Regions from separate parts of the Faecalibacterium sp. IP-1-18 genome, predicted to be linked through region 4. Evidence: predicted binding sites of a transcription regulator. Region 4 holds the regulator's gene; each other region holds the start of a gene.
The links. The regulator Rex, encoded in region 4, represses fermentation and respiration genes when NADH is low (regulators of the CRP and FNR family bind a similar motif). The targets are predictions, from matches to a motif close to ATTGTTAANNNNTTAACAAT.

Region 1 (5,318 bases), 880 kb from region 4:
CGGGGCAGGGAAGGTTTACTGGTTCTCAGCAGGTTGCGGTGCAGCGGGCTGTGCGGCTGCATCGTCTGTGGGGTCGCCGAACTGGTCGTGATAGCTGTTCAGCAGGGTCAATTCCTGATTGCGCTGCAAGCCGTGGATGACCAGCTTTTTGATGACATCGTAGATAACGGCAAACAGCGGCACGCCAACGATCATGCCTACAAAGCCCCACAGACCGCCAAACAGCAGAATGGCGAACAGTACCCAGAAGCTGGAAAGACCGGTGGTGTTGCCCAGAATTTTGGGCCCGATGATGTTGCCGTCCAGCTGTTGCAAAACCAGCACGAACAGCACGAACCACAGCGCCTTGATGGGGCTCTGGATGAGGATGAGCAGCGTGGCCGGAATGGCACCGATAAAGGGGCCGAAGAAGGGGATCACGTTGGTCACACCGATGATCACCGACACCAGCAGCGCACTGGGGAACTTGAAGATCAGGCAGCCGATATAGCACAGCACGCCGATGATGGCAGAGTCCATGATCTTGCCGTTGATGAAGCCGCCGAACATCCGGTCTGCGTACTTCACTTCCTCGGTAATCAGCTGCGCCCAGCGGGGGCGGACGATGCTGTGCAACACCAGCTTGCCCTGCTGCACGAACCGCTTGCGGCTGGCCAGCATATACACCGCCACGATGATGCCGATGATCAGGTTCTTGGCCACCGTCACCACGTTCAGCACACCAATGGCTGCGCCGCTCAGGATGTTCTGCATGGAGGGCAGCAGGGTGTTCTTGAGCCATGTGTTCCATGTGTCCAGATTGGTGTTCAGAGCAGCGTAGGCTGAATTGAGCAGCTCCGTGATCTGTTCGTTCTTTTCAATAAACTCCAGATGGTTTGCCCAGTTCATGAACTTTGTAATGTTGGCCTGCGCGGTGTAGTACAGGGTAGTCACGCTGGTGATCAGCTGCGGCACGATCATCATGACCAGTGCATACACCAGCAAAAGCCCGAACAGGATGGTAAGCGCCACGGACAGCGCGTTGATCAGACCGTTCATCTTTTCCGGGATGAACCGGCGCAGAAAGCTCTCGATGCTGTTGCACACCGGCTTGAGCAGGTAGGCAATGACGGCACCGTAGATAAAGGGCATCAGGATGCCGGTCAGGGTAGAGATGGCCGAGCCAAAGCCGTCAAAGCGGTAAATAAGGAAAAAGAAGATGATGCTCAGTGCAATGGCACCAAACCCTGCGAGCATCCCATAGAGATACGGTTTGATGTGCGGCTTTTTGTCCATCATGACAAACTCCATTCCTGCTGCGGGCAGCGGGAATACCCACAGCGCTTATTAAATTTTGTTGCTTCTGCGCCAGATGTGCAGCTTTTCAGCCTCGCGGATCAGCTCCTCACGGAAGTCCGGGTGTGCCACGCTGATCAGAGCCTCGGCCTTTTCCCAAGAGGTCAAGCCCTTCAGGTTCACGCAGCCATACTCGGTGCACAGATAGTGCACGTTGGCGCGGGTGTCGGTAACGATGCTGCCATTCTCCAGCGTGGGACGGATGCGGCTTTCCAGCTGGCCGGTCTTTTTATTAAAGAAGGTGGAGGACAGGCAGATAAAGCTCTTGCCGCCCTTGGAAAGGTATGCGCCCAGCACGAAGTCCAGCTGACCGCCTGCGCCGGAAATGTGCTTCACACCGGCGCTTTCGGCATTCACCTGACCAAACAGGTCGATATCCACGGCATTGTTGATGGAAATAAAGTTGTCCAGTGCGGAAATGCTGCGGATGTCGTTAGTGTAGTCCACCGGGGCAGACATACACTCCGGGTTATCGTTCAGGTAATCGTACATCTTCTGGGTGCCGGCACCAAAGGCGTAGACCTGACGGCCCTTGTCCAGCTGCTTGCGGCTGCCGTTGATCTTGCCGGCCTTGGCAATATCCACAAAGGCATCCACATACATTTCGGTGTGCACGCCCAGATCCTTCAGATCACTCTGTGCAATCAGCCCGCCGATGGCATTGGGCATACCGCCGATGCCCAGCTGCAGGCAGGCACCGTTGGGGATCTGCGGCACAATGAGGTTGGCTACCTTCAGGTCCACCTCGGTAGCGGCACCGGCAGCTGCCATCTGGCCGATGGGGGGATTTGCGCCCTCCACGATGCCGCTTACCTGAGAAACGTGTACGCAGTTCTCCATGCCGCCAAGGCAGCGCGGCATATTGGTGTTGACCTCCACGATGATCTTCTTGGCCTTTTCGCACACAGCACCCAGATGCGAAGCGCTGGGACCGAAGTTGAAGTAGCCATGCTCGTCCATGGGGGTCACCTGAAATACTGCCACATCCACGGGGTCATTGCTCTCGCGGTAGTAGCGGGGCAGCTCAGAGTAGCGGATGGGGGAGTAGAAGGAGAAGCCCTGCGCAATGGCCTTGCGCTCAATGCCGCCCATGTGCCAGCTGTTCCAGGTCATGTGGGCAGCGGGGTCGTCGATCTGGAAGATCTCCGGCACCCACATCAGGATGCCGCCCCGGAAGTTGACTCCTTCCAACTCCGGCAGGCGTTTTGCCAGCTCGGCGTCCACGGCCACAGGGGTGTTCACAGCCCAGCCGTAATCCACCCAGTCGCCGCTTTTGACCAGAGCGGCAGCCTGCGCAGCAGTCATAAGCTTCTGTGCGTACAGTTCCTTGCAATCCATTATAAACCATCCTCTCTTAAAATACATAAAAGAATTGTAAACAATTCTGTGCGGACAAATGATGCAGCCGTTTTACGCCTGTTTTGCGGAATGCACACCGTTTTGCCACATCTGTATGGTAACCTTATAAACAAGGCAGCAGTGTGTGCTCCGCTCTGCGCAGAACAGCTCAACTTAGTTATAACATTAACAAAGTGTAGAATCAATAGTTTTGGCTAAAAAACAGCCAGTATAGCAGAATGAACAGTTTTCTTAGCTTTATGTGGGGATTGTTTGGTACGCAAAAAACAAAAAAGTTGAGAAAAAGACTTGATAAAATTTTGACGATGTGCTTTACTAATAGCGTGGGAAGCAACTGCGGAGCAGTGCGGGATGATTCGTTTAAAATTTAACGATAAAACGCACCGCAGCAGTTTCAGGTTGCACCCAAGGCTGGAAAGTGCTATCATGGCAGAACCACATCGCGCTTAGTAATTACAGCGCACAAGGAGGACACTGACCGATGGCAACAGCAGTTTATCCCGGGTCGTTCGATCCGGTCACCAAGGGACACCTTGATATCATCAAACGCGCAGCAAAGATCAACGACCACCTCATTGTGGCGGTGCTGATCAACAGCGCCAAGCATCCGCTGTTCACAGTGGAAGAGCGGGTGGCTATGCTACAGGAATGCTGCAAGAACATCCCCAACGTGACCGTGGAAAGTTTCGACGGCCTGACCGTGGAGTTCGCAAAAAAGCGTCACGCATCCGTAATGGTGCGCGGGCTGCGGGCAGTAACGGACTTTGAAAACGAGATCCAGCTTGCGCAGACCAACCACGCACTGATGCCCGGCATCGAGACCATGTTCCTTGCCACCAGCATCAAATGGAGTTATCTTTCCTCCACCATCGTAAAGGAAGCGGCGTACTACGGCAGTGACATCAGCAAGTTCGTCACACCCAATGTGGAAAAAGCCGTCAGCGAAAAATACGCACAGCTCCGGGAGAGGGAAAAATCTGATACCGCAAAAATGCCGCAGGGCGTTTTGATAAATGGGTAACCGATAAGTAACACACATACACAATTCAGGAGGCTATTCACATGAAAAAGATCGTTATCGCATCTGCATGCCGCACCGCTATCGGCAAGTTCGGTGGCACTCTGGCCAACGTTCCCGCTGTTGAGCTGGGCTCCATCGTTATCAAGGAAGCTCTGAACCGTGCAAACGTCAAGCCCGAGCAGGTCGATCATGTTTACATGGGCTGCGTCATTCAGGCTGGTCTGGGCCAGAACGTCGCTCGTCAGGCTGCCCTGAAGGCTGGTCTGCCCATCGAGACCCCCGCCGTCACCGTCAACGTGGTCTGCGGCTCTGGTCTGAACTGCGTGAACATGGCTGCTCAGATGATCGAGGCAGGCGATGCTGATATCGTTGTTGCAGGCGGCATGGAGAACATGGACATGGCTCCCTTCGCACTGCAGAAGGCTCGCTATGGCTACCGCATGGGCGCTCCCATGGGCAAGAGCGAGATCGTGGATACCATGGTCAACGATGCACTGTGGGATGCCTGCGGCTTCAACAAGCACATGGGCATGACCGCTGAGAACGTTTGCACCAACGAGACCTACCAGAAGAAGTACGGCTACAGCCCCATCACCCGCGAGATGCTGGACGAGTTCTCATACAACAGCCAGCTGAAGGCTGACAAGGCCATCAAGGACGGCGCCTTCAAGGACGAGATCGTTCCTGTTGTCATCAAGGGCAAGAAGGGCGACACCGTGTTCGATACCGATGAGGGCCCCCGTCTGAGCGCTCCCGAGGTTCTGGCAAAGCTGAAGCCCGCCTTCACCAAAGACGGCATCGTCACCGCTGGTAACTCTTCCGCCATCAACGACGGCGCTGCTGCTCTGGTCGTCATGAGCGAGGAGAAGGCTAAGGAGCTGGGCGTGAAGCCTCTGGCAACCTGGGTCGCCGGTGCTCTGGCAGGCGTTGAGCCCGAGGTCATGGGTCTGGGCCCCATCGCTGCTACCAAGAAGGTCATGGCCAAGACCGGCATGACCGTTGCTGATATGGATCTGGTCGAGGCCAACGAGGCATTCGCAGCACAGTCCATCGCTGTCGGCGAGGCTCTGGGCTTTGATAAGGACAAGCTGAACGTCAACGGCGGCGCAATCGCTCTGGGTCACCCGGTCGGCGCTTCCGGCGCTCGTATTCTGGTCACCCTGCTGTACGCTATGAAGCACCGTGGCGCTCACAAGGGTCTGGCTACCCTGTGCATCGGCGGCGGCATGGGCTGCGCTACCATCGTTGAGATGGACTAAGCACTCTTTCTCTGAATCCTGACTGAACCACAGACCCGGAGCGCCGGAGGGAACCGGAGAGCTCTCCCGCGTTCCGGGGGCTGTTTTGAAAAAACTGAACTGTATGAAATGGAGGTTTTCACAATGGCATTTGTAAAAACCGAGGTGCAGGGCGCTGTTGAGATCATTACCATCGACCGTCCCAAGGCACTGAACGCCCTGAACCCCGAGGTTCTGGCTGACCTGAAGGCTGCTTTTGAGGCAGTCGATCAGGAGACTGTCCGCTGCATCGTTCTGACCGGCGAAGGCGACAAGAGCTTCGTTGCTGGTGCTGATATCGGTTCTATGAGCACCATGACTAAGGC
Region 2 (5,318 bases), 570 kb from region 4:
CACCCGCGCAGCGGGCTGTGAGCTGCTGGGCGACCTTGAAAACGCCAAAAACGCGATCCTTGCAGAGGTGGAAGCCGAACTGGACGCACCGCAGGAGGAAGCATGATGCAGGGCATCCTGATCGTAGACAAACCCATGGATTGGACCAGCTTTGATGTGGTTGCAAAGCTGCGCGGCGTGCTGGGCACCCGCAAGCTGGGGCACAGCGGTACGCTGGACCCCATGGCCACCGGCGTTCTGCCGGTGTTCTGCGGCGGTGCCAGCAAGGCGGTGGATCTGCAGCTGAACCACGACAAGACCTACCGCGCCACCCTGCGTCTGGGCGCACGCACCGATACCGGCGATAGCACCGGCACGGTGCTGGAAACTGCACCCGTCACCGCCGGAGAGAAGGAACTGCTGGTTGTGCTGCCGCAGTTTATTGGCCCGCAGATGCAGGTGCCGCCCATGTACTCGGCGGTCAAGATCAACGGCCAGCCGCTGTATAAGCTGGCCCGCGAGGGCGTGACCGTGGAACGCAAGGCGCGCCCCATTGAAATCTACGGCATCGAGTACGGCGGCAGTCCGGCAGAAAACGAGTATGTACTGACGGTGCGCTGCTCCAAGGGCACCTATATCCGCACCCTGCTGGAGGATATCGCCGCCGCAATGGGGCAGAAGGGCACCATGAGCGCGCTGCGCCGCACTGCTGCCGGTCTGTACACCGAAGCAGATGCCCACACGCTGGAAGAAATTCTTGCCGCAAAGGAGCAGGGGAGCGCTGCACTGGAAGCACTGATGCTGCCGGTGGAAAGCGTGTTCACCCCGCTGCCGCTGCTGATGGTGGAGCCATGGGTGGAGCAGCACCTGTACAACGGCTGTCCCACCAGCCACTACCCCGCAGCAGACGGACGCTACCGGGTGCGCAATGCCGCCGGGCAGTTCCTTGGCCTTGCTAACATCAACGGCGGGGTGCTCCGGGTGGAAAAACTGTTCGTGGAACGTAATTGAGCAATAAAGGAAACAAGACCCATGCAGATCATTTCTCAGTTTGCCCCGCTGCCGCTGGCACAGCCTGAAAAAGGCACCGCCGTGGCCATGGGCTACTTTGACGGCATCCATATCGGCCACCGGGCGGTGATCGAAGGGGCTGTGCAGTGGGCAAAGACCCATGATGCAGCTCCGGCGGTGTTCACCTTCCGCCTGCCGGTGGAAAATAAAATGAAGGGCAAGCGCCTGCTCTCCACCGAGGACAAGCACGCCCTGATCCACAGTCTTGGGGTGGAGTATTACCTCACCCCGGACTTTGAGGCGATCAAGGCACTGAGCCCGGAGGAGTTCGTGCGCGGCATCGTGGAAAACTGCCACGCCCGGGCGCTGTTCTGTGGCGAAAACTTCACCTTTGGTGCAAAGGCTGCCGGTACGCCGGAGCTGCTGCGCACCCTCTGTGCCCCTCTTGGGGTAGAGGTAGTGGTGGTGCCCATGGCTCAGTTTGAGGAAAAGCCGGTGTCCTCTACCCGCATCCGCACCGCGCTGGAGGGCGGGGACATCCCGGCCGCCAACGCTATGCTGGGCATGCCCTACGCCATCCGCTTTGCGGTGCAGCACGGGGCAGGACTGGGGCACACCCTCGGGGTGCCCACCATCAACCAGCTGTACCCGCAGGGCTTCCAGATGCCCCGCAGCGGCATTTATATCACCCGCACCTGCATCAACGGGGTGTGGTATCCCTCGGCCACCGGTCTGGGCAGCCGCCCGACCGTGAACGATGACGCTACCAAGGTGACCTGCGAGACCTTTATCCCGGGCTTTTCTGGTGACTTGTACGGCACCGACCCGGTGGTGGAGTTCCACGCTTACCTGAGTCCCAGCAAAAAGTTTGATACGCTGGACCAGCTGCGGGATTGCATCAACGATGCCGCCCGCCGCGCACAGGAATATTTTGCATAACGCATCAACAGCGGAAAAATTATTTTTATTTGGGGTCGAGAAACGCCTGTGGGCGTTTTTCGACCCCTTTTGTCGTGAAGGAAAACAGCATTTCCGGCGTCTGCGGGCAGAAAAAACCGCACTTCGGGCAAAATAGACACATTTCCGTGCAACAATGGCAAATGTTTGTTAAACAATTATCTATCTCATGTCCTTGCAATACACGCAGTTTTTGTTTATAATAGTAGCTGTACGGGGCAACGCCCCGATTGTGAGCGAGACTCTGGTTCAGAATTATAACTTGAGAGGAGTTTTTACCATGGGTTTAGGTAAGAAGACGATCGACGATCAGAACTACTGCGGCAAGAAGGTGCTTGTCCGCTGCGATTTCAACGTCCCGATGAAGGACGGTGTCATCACCAACGAGAACCGCATCAACGCAGCACTGCCCACCATCCAGAAGCTGGTCAACGATGGCGCAAAGGTCATCCTGTGCAGCCACCTGGGCAAGCCCAAGAACGGCCCCGAGGCTAAGTTCAGCCTGGCTCCCGTTGCTGTGGCTCTGAGCGCAAAGCTGGGCAAGACCGTTGTGTTTGCTGACGATGACAACGTTGTGGGCGAGAACGCAAAGGCTGCTGTGGCTGCTATGAACAACGGCGATGTCGTTCTGCTGCAGAACACCCGTTTCCGCAAGGAAGAGACCAAGAACATGCCCGAGTTCAGCGAGGAGCTGGCTTCTCTGGCTGATGCTTATGTGGACGACGCCTTCGGCAGCTGCCACCGTGCACACTGCTCCACCGCAGGTGTCACCGACTACATCAAGGATACCGCTGTCGGCTACCTGATGGAGAAGGAGATCAAGTATCTGGGCAACGCCGTCAACGACCCCGTCCGTCCCTTCACCGCTATTCTGGGCGGCGCTAAGGTCGCTGATAAGCTGAACGTCATCTCCAACCTGCTGGAGAAGGTCGATACCCTGATCATTGGTGGCGGCATGGCTTACACCTTCGTCAAGGCTCAGGGCTACGAGGTCGGCAAGAGCCTGTGCGACGACACCAAGCTGGACTACTGCAAGGAAATGATGGCTAAGGCCAAGGAGAAGGGCGTCAAGCTGCTGCTGCCTGTGGATGCAGCCTGCATCAAGGACTTCCCCGATCCCATCGACGCTCCTGTGGACGTGACCGTGGTGCCTGTCACCGCGATCCCCGCTGACATGGAGGGCTGCGACATCGGCCCCGAGACCATGAAGCTGTTTGCTGACGCTGTCAAGGCTTCCAAGACCGTTGTCTGGAACGGCCCCATGGGCGTGTTCGAGAACCCCACTCTGGCAGCCGGTACTCTGGCTGTTGCCAAGGCTATGGCTGAGAGCGATGCTACCACCGTCATCGGCGGCGGCGACAGCGCAGCAGCTGTGCAGCAGATGGGTCTGGGCGACAAGATGACCCACATCTCCACCGGCGGCGGCGCTTCTCTGGAGTATCTGGAGGGCAAGGAACTGCCCGGCATTGCAGTCATCCAGAACGCATAATTTTTCCGGCATCACAATGGGTGCGGCGGCATTTACGCCGCCGCATCTTTTCTTTTTGTGCAGGCAATTTGTGAATAGTTACGAAGGTAAGGAGAAAATAACAATGGATAAGGCAAAGCGCAAGGCTATTATCGCTGGCAACTGGAAGATGAACAAGACCGCCTCCGAGGCTGCTGTTCTGGTGGACGAGCTGATCCCCGCTGTGAAGGACGCTACCTGCGAGGTGGTTATCTGCACCCCGTTTACCGATCTGGTCACCGCTGTGGCTAAGACCAAGGGCACCAACATCCACGTCGGTGCCGAGAACGTCCACTTTGAGAAGTCCGGTGCTTTCACCGGTGAGATCAGCGCCGATATGCTGGTGGATCTGGGCGTGGAGTACGTTATCGTTGGCCACTCTGAGCGCCGTCAGTACTTTGCAGAGACCGACCAGACCGTCAACAAGCGCACGCTGGCTGCTCTGAACGCCGGTCTGAAGGTCATCCTGTGCGTGGGCGAAAGCCTGCAGCAGCGCGAGGAGGGCGTTACCGAGGAGCTGGTTCGTATGCAGACCAAGATCGCTCTGCGTGACGTGACCGCCGAGCAGATGGAAAATGTTGTCATCGCCTACGAGCCTGTCTGGGCCATCGGCACCGGCAAGACCGCTACCTCCGATCAGGCAGAGGAAGTCTGCGCACAGATCCGCAAGGTGGTGGGCGAGCTGTACGGCGAGGCCGTGGCCGAGGCTACCACCGTGCAGTACGGCGGCAGCATGAACGCCAAGAACTGCGAGGAGCTGCTGAGCAAGAAGGACGTGGACGGCGGCCTGATCGGCGGCGCATCCCTGAAGGCTCCCGACTTTGCTGTCATCGTCAATGCAGCCACCAAGGGCTGAGCAACTGCCTTTTCTTAACTAAGCTGTTTCAGCGCCCGGCTGCGCCGTTTTTTCAGCGCTGAGCCGGGCGCTGATCTGTTTTTACAGCAGCCGCTCGGGTGTTATGCACCCCGCAGGCTGCACTCCCGCAGGCAGGGCGCTTAGCCTTGCCCGCAACGCGTGATAAATTCAAAGGAGATTCAATTTTATGGCAAAGAAACCTGTTCTTCTGTGCATCATGGATGGCTTCGGCTGGGTGCCGAACGAGACCTTTGGCAACGCCGTGGTGGCTGCCAAGACCCCCCATCTGGATGCTCTGATGGCAAAGTACCCCATGACTACCATTGATGCTTCCGGCATGGCTGTCGGTCTGCCCGACGGCCAGATGGGCAACTCCGAGGTCGGCCACACCAACATGGGCGCAGGCCGCATCGTCTACCAGCAGCTGACCCTCATCACCAAGTCCATCCATGACGGTGAGATGCTCAAGAACCCTGTGCTGGTCAAGAACATGAAGGCTGCTATCGAGGCCGGTAAGGCCATCCACCTGATGGGTCTGGTGGGCACCGGCGGCGTGCACAGCCATGCCGACCACTGGTTTGGCGTGCTGGAAATGGCAAAGCATCTGGGTGCTAAGGAAGTCTACCTGCACTGCATCACCGATGGCCGCGACACCGATCCCCACTCCGGCAAGGGCTTCCTTGCTGACCTGCAGGCCAAGCTGGATGAGCTGGGCGTGGGCAAGATCGCCAGCGTTTCCGGCCGTTACTACGCCATGGACCGTGATAACAACTGGGATCGCGAGGAGAAGGCCTACGCTGCCTTTGTCTACGGCGAGGGTGAGCACGCTGCCAATGCTGCCGAGGCCATCGAGGCTTCCTACGCCGCAGACAAGACCGATGAGTTCGTGCTGCCCTGCGTCACCTGCGAGGGTGGCCGTGTGCAGGATGGCGATACCGTCATCTTTATGAACTTCCGCCCCGACCGTGCCCGCCAGATGACCCGCATCTTCTGCGACGATGCCTTTAC
Region 3 (5,318 bases), 600 kb from region 4:
GCGAGATCCTGGCAGAATCCCGCGCCCTGCCGGACGGTTTTATGGACACCATGAACGCCCCCTCGCCCAATATCATGAACAAGTTGCAGCGCTGTGTGCTGGGCCTGTACTCCTACGACGACCGCGCCGAGGATCTGAGCCTTGAGAACATCCTGAACCAGAGCATCAACCTGATCGCCAGCATGCCCACCATGATGGTGAACGCTTACCAGATGAAGCGCCGCTACTACGATAAACAGAGTATGTTCTTCCACCTGCCCAAGCCCGGCCAGAGCACGGCAGAGCACATCCTCAGCACCTACCGCCCGGATCAGAAGTTCACCCACGAGGAGGCAAAGCTGCTGGATATGTGCCTGCTGGTCCACGCAGACCACGGCGGCGGCAACTGCTCCACCTTTACCACCCGTGTGCTGTCCTCCTCCGGTACGGACACCTACTCGGCCATCTCTGCGGCCATCGGTGCTCTGAAGGGCCCCAAGCACGGCGGCGCGAACCTGATGGTCAACCGCCAGCTGCAGGATATCCTCAAGCACGTCGAGAACCCGGAGGATGACGATGAGGTGCGCGAGTATCTGCGCCGCATCCTGCGCAAGCAGGCGGGCGACGGCTCCGGCCTGATCTACGGCATGGGTCATGCGGTTTACACCATCAGCGATCCCCGTGAGGTCATCCTGAAGCAGCGCGCAAAGCATCTGGCCTACGAAAAGGGCTTTGAGGAAGAGTACAATATGCTGTGCAGCATCGAGCGGCTGGCACCCGGCATCTTTGCTGAGGAAAAGGGCAGCTCCAAGCCGGTGTGCGCCAACGTGGACCTGTTCAGTGGCCTGATCTACAATATGCTGGGCATCTCGGAGGATCTGTACACCCCGCTGTTCGCCATCGCCCGTGTGCCGGGCTGGTGCGCACACCGGGTGGAAGAGGTGATCTTTGCCAACCGTATCATCCGCCCGGCCTACAAGTATCTGGGCGTGCGCCAGAAATATAAGCCCATCGAGGAGCGTTAATGAAACCGTTAGAGTTCGTTGTTGTCCTGCTCTGCGTGCTGCTTGGCCTTGGCCGCGGCGCAGACCTTGCCTTTGCCACCGACGCGGCCACCGGTCTGTGTACCGCAGGTGCGGTGTGGTGGCGGTATCTCGTCTTGGGCGCTGTGGTGCTGGCCGCAGTGCTGGCCGGGCGCAGCCGCCCGCTGCCCCCGGAGCCGCTGCGCAGCCGCCGCCCGGCGGCAGGCGTGCTGGCCTTTGCCGGGGCAGTGTGTATGCTGGCTGCCGGTGCAGCACAGTTTGTGCTGGCCGCCGGTACGGTAAGCACCTTTGTGCGCATTCTGCTGGAGGTGGCCTGTGCCGTGTGGCTGAGCAACCTCGGCCGCAGCTGGCTGCGCGGAGACGGCTGGAAAACGCCCGTCGGCGGTCTGCCGCTGGCCATTGCGGGCAGTGCGTTGTTCTACTGGAATGTGCTGATGCGCTTTATGGAGAACAGTTCCAGCTGGCACCGGGTACAGCCCACGGCAGCAGTCTGGCAGGAGATGGCGGCGTTGCTGCTTCTGGCGGCGCTGGCGCGCACGCTATATCTGCCCCGGCCGGAAAACGGCCGCACCCTGCACGCAGCGGCGCTTGCAGCCTTTTGTCTGTGCCTGTGCTGGGAGCTGCCCCGGGTGCTCCTGCTGTTGGCAGCAGGCTTTGGCGGCGGCATGGCGGCGGTGTTGCCGGAACTGCTTTCCGGCCTTGCGCTGTGCTACATCGGCGGTATGGGGCTTGCCTGTATTGGGCAGGGAAAAGCTGGAAATAACTGACAAAAGCGACTGCGCACCCTTGGTGTAATTGAACAAAAGCTTTGTGGCGAGGTGCATAAAATCGTACAAAAGCCAAAAAAGATAAAATTATGTTGTTAATTTTTTAGCAGACACTTGAAAGTTTGCCGGTTTTGGTCTACAATAAAGATACCGTGATTTATCCGATTATGGGTAAAATAATTAGGAGGTACTATTACAATGGCTGTTAGAGTTGCTATCAATGGTTTCGGTCGTATTGGCCGTCTGGCTTTCCGTCAGATGTTTGATGCTGAGGGTTACGAGGTCGTCGCAATCAACGACCTGACCAGCCCCAAGATGCTGGCTCACCTGCTGAAGTACGATACTGCTCAGGGCTCTTTCTGCGGCAAGATCGGCGAGGGCAAGCATACTGTCGAGTCCACCGAGGATTCCATCATTGTTGACGGCAAGGAGATCAAGATCTACGCTGTTAAGGACGCAAAGGATGCTCCTTGGGGCGAGCTGAACGTTGACGTCGTTCTGGAGTGCACCGGCTTCTACACCAGCAAGGAGAAGAGCATGGCTCACATCCAGGCTGGCGCAAAGAAGGTCGTTATCTCTGCTCCCGCAGGCAACGATCTGAAGACCATCGTCTACTCCGTCAACGAGAAGACCCTGACCGCTGAGGATCAGGTCATCTCCGCTGCTTCCTGCACCACCAACTGCCTGGCTCCCATGGCCAACACCCTGAACAAGACCTATCCCATCGTTTCCGGTATCATGACCACCGTTCATGCTTACACCGGCGACCAGATGATTCTGGATGGTCCTCAGCGCAAGGGCGACCTGCGCCGTGCTCGTGCTGGCGCACAGAACATCGTCCCCAACACCACCGGTGCTGCTAAGGCCATCGGTCTGGTCATCCCTGAGCTGAACGGCAAGCTGATCGGCTCTGCTCAGCGTGTGCCTGTTCCCACCGGCTCCACCACCATTCTGGTTGCTGTCGTCAAGGGCAAGGACGTCACCAAGGAAGCTATCAACGCTGCTATGAAGGCTGCTGCTTCTGAGTCCTTCGGCTACAACGAGGATCAGATCGTTTCTTCCGACGTTATCGGCATGCGTTACGGCTCTCTGTTCGACGCTACTCAGACCATGGTCGCTAAGATCGACGACGACACCTATCAGGTTCAGGTCGTGTCTTGGTACGACAACGAGAACTCCTACACCTCTCAGATGGTCCGTACCATTAAGTACTTCGCTGAGAACTGCTAATCACAGCTCTACGCTCAAAAGTGCTTGAGGTGCCGTGCTGAATGACGGCTGGTACCGGCTTTGCTGGTACGAACATGCGGTGATTGGTACGACAACAGGATATTGAGTTCTACACCCTTCCTTTTGCGGGTCTCCGTGAGAGGAAGGGTGTTTTTTATCTTCCAGCAGGGAGAAAATCCAAAGAAAGGATGATTTACTCCAAGAAATGTGCTATACTGAACTCACAGTGCCCTGGAGCCGATGCACTATGCGGATGACAATGCTGTTGTGCGGGTAGCATCATGCAATGGGGGAAAGCATATATACTTATACACTAATGAAAGTTCACTTTTGGGAACGAGGTAAGCAAGAATGGGAAAGTATTTTGGGACCGATGGCTTCCGTGGTGAAGCTGGTATTGATCTGACTGCCGACCATGCCTACAAGGTTGGTCGCTTTTTGGGCTGGTATTACAATATGCTCCGCGAGCGCAATGGCAACAACGAGCCTGCACGCATTGTAATCGGCAAAGACACCCGCCGCAGCTCCTATATGTTCGAGTACAGTCTGGTCGCAGGACTGACCGCCTCCGGAGCAGACGCTTACCTGCTGCATGTCACTACTACGCCCAGTGTGGCTTACATCGCTCGCGTGGATGACTTTGATTGCGGCATCATGATCTCTGCCAGCCACAACCCGTACTATGATAACGGTATCAAGCTGATCGATTGCTACGGTGAGAAGATGCCCGAGGAGACCCTGCTGCTGGTGGAGGACTACATCGACGGCAAACTCCATGTATTTGACAAGGACTGGCCGGAGCTGCCCTTTGCACACCGGGAGCACATCGGCTGCACCGTGGACTATGTGGCAGGTCGTAACCGCTACATGGGCTACCTGATCAGCCTGGGCATCTACTCCTTCAAGGGCGTGAAGGTCGGTCTGGACTGCGCCAACGGTGCAAGCTGGAATATCGCTAAGAGTGTGTTTGACGCTCTGGGTGCTGACACCTACGTTATCAACAACAAGCCGAACGGGCTGAACATCAACAATAATGCTGGTTCTACCCATATCGAGGGCTTGCAGAAGTTCGTGGTGGAAAACGGTCTGGATGTCGGCTTTGCTTTCGATGGTGACGCTGACCGCTGCCTGTGCGTGGACGAGAAGGGCAATGTCGTCACCGGTGACCACATTTTGTATATCTATGGCTGCTACATGAAGGAGCACGGCGAGCTGATGAACAACACCGTGGTCACCACGGTCATGTCCAACTTTGGTCTGTACAAGGCTTTTGACGAGCAGGGCATCGGCTACGCAAAGACCGCCGTGGGCGACAAGTACGTTTACGAGTACATGGCTAAGAACGGCTGCCGTATTGGCGGTGAGCAGAGCGGTCATATCATCTTCTCCAAGTACGCCAGCACCGGCGATGGTATCCTGACCAGCCTGAAGATGATGGAGGTCATGCTGGCCAAAAAACTGCCCATGAGCAAGCTGGCTGAGCCGCTGAAGATCTATCCGCAGGTTCTGGAGAATGTCCGCGTCACCGATAAAAAGGCCGCACAGAACGACCCGGCAGTGCAGGAGGCCGTCAAGGCTGTGGCTGAAGCGCTGGGCGATACCGGACGTATTCTGGTTCGTGAGTCCGGCACCGAGCCCCTTGTCCGCGTGATGGTGGAGGCTCCCGACCACGACACCTGCCAGAAATATGTCTCTCAGGTCGTGGAGGCCATCAAGAGCAAGGGTTACGCCGTCTGAGGCTGAGTGCTGCGGCGGATGTTGCCCGTGCACCAAAATGCGGGCGGCAGATGCTCTGTGTGGCATGATTCAGCATCTTTTTGTTGACAAACCCGCACTTTTTGCGTATGATAAAGGTAACACTGAAAATTGTGTCAAATTGGCTGTGAAGAGAAGAGTACGCACCGTCTGCGCCTGACAGAAAGCCCGAAGGATGGAACCGGGCAGGCCGCGCGGTGCCGAAGATGGTCTTGGAGCCGCGCAGGTGAACAATGAGTCTGCGACGGGGTGCGCCCGTTACCGCGCAAAGGCCGGTTTTTGTCGGCTAAAGGCTGCGTCCGCAAGGGCGCAGCGAAGCAAGGTGGTACCACGAAGGTTCAGCGCTCTCGTCCTTGTCCGGTTATACCCGGCAGGGCGGGAGCGCTTTTTGCTTGCAGGAGAAGCTGCAGAACCAAAAGAAAGGAAGATAGAACCCCATGAGCGAACACAAGACATTTTATATCACCACCCCCATCTATTACCCCAGCGATAAGCTGCACATCGGCCACAGCTACACCACCGTGGCCTGCGATGCGCTGGCCCG
Region 4 (5,318 bases):
CGGAGACAGCGGGCTTTTCCATGGCCGCTGCCACCAGCGAGTTGATGTCTTTTTCCTCCACCGGCTCGGCGGTGATGCTGATCCAGCCGTCCTCGTCCGGCGCAGAGCGGAACGCCACGGCGTTCTCGGCGCTCACCCGGGGCACGGCGGGCTGGATAGGCGCAGCCTCCGGCTGCGTGGGCATCTGCGGCTGCACCACCGGCGCTGCCGGCTGGACGATGGGCGTATCAAAAGCGGGGGCAGGCTCTTCCGGCTGGGGGGCATCTTTGGCAAAGAAATCTGCCGCAGAGGCGACTACCGGGTCTGCCACGATGGGCGGCGGCGTGGGCTTGGATGCAGGGCGCAGCGGGTCCTGCCCGAAGGTGCCGCCCGGCCCGACGATCAGCGGCTCAATGGGCTCGCTGCCGCCCTCGGAGAGGGCGGTGTGGTCGGGGCCAAGGTCTACATCAAAGGCGGCGCGGGGATGGGCAACGCTGACCCGCACCGGGGTGATGGGCGGCGCGGCAGGCTCCGGCTGGGCAGGGGCGGCGGGCGCAGCTTCGGTGTCCGCAGCGTCTGCCTCCATCTCCTGCGTTACCTTGTGTCCCCAGCGCAGCACACCGGACATCCAGTCCGGCACCCCTAGATGCAGCCCGGCAGGCTCGTCCTCCTCGTCCAGCGGCTCGTCCTCGATTTCGTCGTATTCCTCGTCGATCTCCCGCTCTGCCTGCCGGATGGCGGCGCGCTCGGCGCGGCGGGCAGAGCGCTGCTCTGCAAAGGCAGCGCCGCGGGCGTGGATACCGCCGGTGACGGCACACAGCCAGACCCAGACCTCGGCGGGGGTGATATCAAAAATGTACAGGCTGCCGCACAGCAAGAGCACGACCATGATGAGATTTGCTGCCGGACGTCCGCACAGCAAAAGCAGCACGCCGCCCAACACAAAGCCCATTGCGCCGCCGGAGAGCCATGCATTGACGCCGTTGGCGTAGCAGGCGGAAAGCATTTGCAGCGCCGACAGCCCCTGCGGCTGGATATCGGAAAACACGATGACCGTGCCGCAGACAAAGATAAGCCCCAGCACCAGCTTGAGGATGCGGGACAGCAGCTCCTCGCCCCGGGTGTACAAAACGGCCAGACAGCACACGGCTGCACCCAGCACAAAGCTGCCGCAGCCGAACAGCCCGAACAGCACATCATGGAGCACCCGCCATACGGAATCGCCCCGCACAAAGGCCAGCACCATCAGCAGCAGGCCGCCGAACAGGGTGCCAAGCCCTGCCGGAAGCCGCTGCTCTGCCTTTTTACGGCGGGCAGCAGTACGCCGTTTCGTTGATTTTCGTTTTTTCGTTGCCATTCTACTCTGTTCCCCAACTTCCCATAGACACAATAATTGATTCTATTATTGTACCACGCAAGGGCAAAAATGGCAAACCATAATGTTGTTTTTCTTGAGGAAAATGGAACGAACCCAGCCCCTCTCGTGAAAAGGCGTTTGGAGCGCTCCGCAAAGCGCGACAAACGCGAAATAAAAAATAATTTTTCCGCTGTTCCTGCGCAAAGCGAACGCGGAGCGCAGTTCAAATCGTCCGGCGGGGAGACGCAAGGCCTTACCCCCGTTCGATCTCCCCGTACAGCCACGCCAGCGCGTCCGAAAGACCGCCCAGCTCGTCGATGAGCTTTTCCTTTACGGCACGGCGTCCGTCCAGCACCGTGCCCATGTCCATGACCAGTTCCCCGGTGTGGAGCATCAGCTGGGTGTAGCGCTTTTCCGGCATGCCGCTGTGGGCGGCCACAAAGCCGGTGATGCGCTGCTGCATCTGCTCAAAGCAGTGCATGGTCTGCGGGACGCCTAAGATCAGCCCGGAGTGCCGCACCGGGTGCACCGTCATGGTGGCGGTGGGGACGATGAAGCTGTGCCGCGCGCTGACCGCCAGCGGGATGCCGATGGAGTGCCCGCCGCCCAGCACCAGCGTGGCGCTGGGCTTGGAGATGCTGGCGATCAGTTCTGCCAGCGCAAGGCCGGCCTCCACATCGCCGCCCACCGTGTTCAGCAGCACCAGCAGCCCCTCGATGCGGGGGTCCTCCTGCACCGCCACCAGCTGGGGGATGACGTGCTCGTACTTGGTGGTCTTTTGCCCCTGCGGCGCTTCGGTGTGCCCTTCGATCTGGCCGATGACGGTCAGGCAGTGGATGACATGACCGCCCCGGCTCAGGGTGACCGTGCCCAGATCCTCAATATCCTCTTTTTCCATCCGGTGCTGCTCTGCGGGGGTGTCTTTTGCCGTATCCATGCGCGTTCTCCTTCCGTAGCAGGGTCTTTGTGGGGTCAGTATCCCCCGGCTGCCGGGGAAGTATGCAGGAGAGCGAATACAAAAAACTTTGTGAATTTTTTGCTTTTTTACAAATAGGTATTTGACATTCGCCTTTCATGCTGTATACTTTAAATAATATAACAGGATAAAACGGAACATCTCTCTGCGCGCAAAGAAGCCCCTTGCATGGCGGCAGAAGCTGCAGCGCGTTGGGCAGAAAGGAGAATTTTGCTATGAACACCCCCCAGAAAGCATCGATCCCTGTGATCAAGCGTCTCCCCAAATATTACCGGTATCTGCGCTCCTTGCAGGCCGATGGCATTACCAGCATCTCCTCCCGGGAGCTGGCCTCTCAGATGGGCACCACCGCCTCGCAGGTGCGGCAGGACTTTAACTGCATCGGTGACGTGAACGGACGGCAGGGCATCGGCTACTCGGTGGAGAACCTGCTTTCCATTCTGGAAAGTCTGCTGTTCGGCAACGGCGACCGTCTGCCCACCATTCTGATCGGCTGCGGCCGCCTGGGCAAGGCTGTGAGCCGCTTTATCACCACCGACACCAACGGCTACAAGCTGATCGCGGCCTTTGACGTGGCCGAGAACGAGGTAGGCAAGGAGATCAGCGGTATCCGCATCCGGCACATTGACGAGCTGGAGGCCTTTTGCGAGGAAAACAAGCCCAAGGTGGCGGTGCTCTGTGTACCCCGTGATGGTGCACAGCAGGTCAGCGGACGGCTGGTGGATCTGGGCATCGAGGGCTTCTGGAACTTCTCCCACTATGACCTGTCGGTGTCGTACCCCAATGTGGTGGTGGAAAACGTCCATCTGGGCGACAGCCTGATGAGCTTGGGCTACCGTCTGCGCAATCAGGAGTGACGGCATGGCAAAATTGTATTTCCGCTACGGTGCCATGAACAGCGGCAAGAGCACGGCGCTGATGCAGGTGGCACACAACTACGAAGAGCAGGGCATGAAGGTGCTCATTTTGAAGCCGCAGGTGGATACTAAGGGCGGCGGAGAACTGGTGAGCCGTCTGGGCGTGCGCCGCAAGGCAGACCTGCTGATCCCGCCGGAGCTGGACGTGTTCGAAGCTGTGCAGGCGGCAAACGCTGCTTCCGGGCCGCTGGCCTGTGTGCTGTGCGACGAGAGCCAGTTCTTTACCCCGGAGCAGGCCGAGCAGCTGTTCATGATCACGGTAGATCTGAACATCCCGGTGATCTGCTACGGTCTGCGGGCAGATTTTTCCCTCAAGGGCTTCCCGGGTTCTACCCGTCTGCTGGAGCTGGCGCACACCATCGAGGAGATGAAGACCATCTGCACCTGCGGGCGCAAGGCCATCTGCAACTGCCGCAAGGTGAACGGACGGTTCGTCTTTGAGGGCGAGCAGGTAGCCATCGACCTTGAAAACGATGTGCAGTATGTCAGCATGTGCCCCCAGTGCTACTTCAAGGCACGGCGGGCGTTTTACGCTGCAAGGAAAAACTGAGATACTTTTATGTTGTATACAAGCCGCTGTACCGCGCCGGGTGCAGCGGCTTTTTTGCGTGATTTGCGGAAGGGGTTCCCCGCCAGAGTCTCCAACAGGCTGTATACAGACTGATATATCAATTTGTTGCATTTTGCGAGAGGAACTGATATATCAACCGGGCGGAATTCGCACGTTTTTTGCACTATTGATATATCAGTTCGGACCGGGCAGTTACTCGACGGAGGGGAGAGGGAATGGGAGAAGAAGAGAGCGACGGGGGACGGCAGAGCACAAAAAATTACAGGCGGAACGGTAAATGTAACAGGAATTATTGAGATTTTTCCTGTTCTGCCCTTGTTGCATCCCAGATTTTTATGCAAGTCATTGAAGTATACAAGTTGCACAGTTTTTCAGCGCAAGTTTATTCATTTCGGCAAGGACGTCGAATTGCACGCGAAAACAAGGGCAATATTTGTACGTTTTTATCCCGTATCACTGTAATTTGCATCTTTCTTTTTTCAGTGGCTTTTGTTATCATAATTGTATACAAGGGGGCATGTGCAGGCCCCCTACATGAAGATGTTTTCTATTAGGAGGAGAACAAAAATGAGCAAGGCAATTTCTCGTCGTAACTTCCTGATGGCTACCGGCGCTGTCGGTGCTGCAGGTCTGCTGGCTGCCTGCGGCAGCAAGCCCGCTGCTTCTTCCACCGCTTCTTCCGCTGCTTCTCAGGCCCCCGCTGCTTCCGCAGACGAGAGCCTGGCCCTGTCTGACGGCCCCGTCAACCTGAGCATCAGCTGGTGGGGCGGCGACAGCCGTCACGCTGCTTACCAGAGCGCTCTGGAGGCTTTCCAGGCTGAGCACTCCAACATCACCGTGGAGCCCACCTTCGCCGCATGGTCCGGCTGGGAAGAGAAGATGGCTGCTGCCTTCATCGCAGGCAACGCTCAGGATGTCTGCCAGGTGAACTGGAACTGGCTGTACAACTACTCTGCCGACGGCAGCAAGTTCGTGGATCTGAACACCACCTCCAAGTTCATCGACCTGACCCAGTGGGATTCCGCTGCTATGGACGCTTGCTATGTGGCCAACAGCCAGCAGTGCGTGCCCGTCTCCATGACCGGCCGTATCTTCTACTGGAACATGACCACCTTTAATAAGGCTGGCATCACCGAGGTCCCCAAGTCTCTGGACGATCTGATGGCTGCCGGTAAGGCTTTCCAGGAGAAGCTGGGCGACGATTACTACCCCATGCACCTGGGCGCATACGACCGTATGATCCTGATGGTGTTCTACCTCGAGTCCAAGTACGGCAAGGACTGGGCAGATCCCGTTACCTCCACCCTGAACTACACCGAGGACGAGATCGCTGAGGGTCTGGCCTTCATCAAGAGCCTGGTGGACAACCACGTCATGATGAACCTGAAGACCTACTACTCTGCAAACTCCGATACCGCTACCCACCAGTCCAACGAGTGGATCACCGGTAAGATCGCAGGCATCTTCGAGTGGGATTCCGCTGCAAGCAAGTACTCTTCCGCTCTGGACGACAGCAAC

Region 1: a site for Rex is predicted at 2,848-2,867, ahead of MTP43_RS06995 (butyryl-CoA:acetate CoA-transferase). Genes of this name have one in related genera too.
Region 2: a site for Rex is predicted at 2,094-2,113, ahead of MTP43_RS05515 (phosphoglycerate kinase). Genes of this name have one in related genera too.
Region 3: a site for Rex is predicted at 1,881-1,900, ahead of gap (type I glyceraldehyde-3-phosphate dehydrogenase). Genes of this name have one in related genera too.

Annotation. Positions count from the first base shown of each region.
Region 1 is NZ_CP094472.1:1,467,887-1,473,204, forward strand. It holds gene MTP43_RS06990 (AI-2E family transporter) at 16-1,278, opposite strand; gene MTP43_RS06995 (butyryl-CoA:acetate CoA-transferase) at 1,327-2,673, opposite strand; gene coaD (pantetheine-phosphate adenylyltransferase) at 3,176-3,715, shown strand; gene MTP43_RS07005 (acetyl-CoA C-acetyltransferase) at 3,757-4,974, shown strand; gene MTP43_RS07010 (enoyl-CoA hydratase-related protein) at 5,098-5,318, shown strand, end outside.
Region 2 is NZ_CP094472.1:1,154,431-1,159,748, forward strand. It holds gene MTP43_RS05500 (DHH family phosphoesterase) at 1-106, shown strand, start outside; gene truB (tRNA pseudouridine(55) synthase TruB) at 106-990, shown strand; gene ribF (riboflavin biosynthesis protein RibF) at 1,012-1,929, shown strand; gene MTP43_RS05515 (phosphoglycerate kinase) at 2,228-3,436, shown strand; gene tpiA (triose-phosphate isomerase) at 3,540-4,310, shown strand; gene gpmI (2,3-bisphosphoglycerate-independent phosphoglycerate mutase) at 4,498-5,318, shown strand, end outside.
Region 3 is NZ_CP094472.1:1,188,956-1,194,273, forward strand. It holds gene MTP43_RS05650 (citrate synthase) at 1-1,004, shown strand, start outside; gene MTP43_RS05655 (hypothetical protein) at 1,004-1,789, shown strand; gene gap (type I glyceraldehyde-3-phosphate dehydrogenase) at 1,988-3,019, shown strand; gene glmM (phosphoglucosamine mutase) at 3,371-4,756, shown strand; gene metG (methionine--tRNA ligase) at 5,212-5,318, shown strand, end outside.
Region 4 is NZ_CP094472.1:585,181-590,498, forward strand. It holds gene MTP43_RS02805 (DNA translocase FtsK) at 1-1,336, opposite strand, end outside; gene MTP43_RS02810 (ClpP family protease) at 1,590-2,273, opposite strand; gene MTP43_RS02815 (redox-sensing transcriptional repressor Rex) at 2,528-3,169, shown strand; gene MTP43_RS02820 (thymidine kinase) at 3,174-3,779, shown strand; gene MTP43_RS02825 (ABC transporter substrate-binding protein) at 4,368-5,318, shown strand, end outside.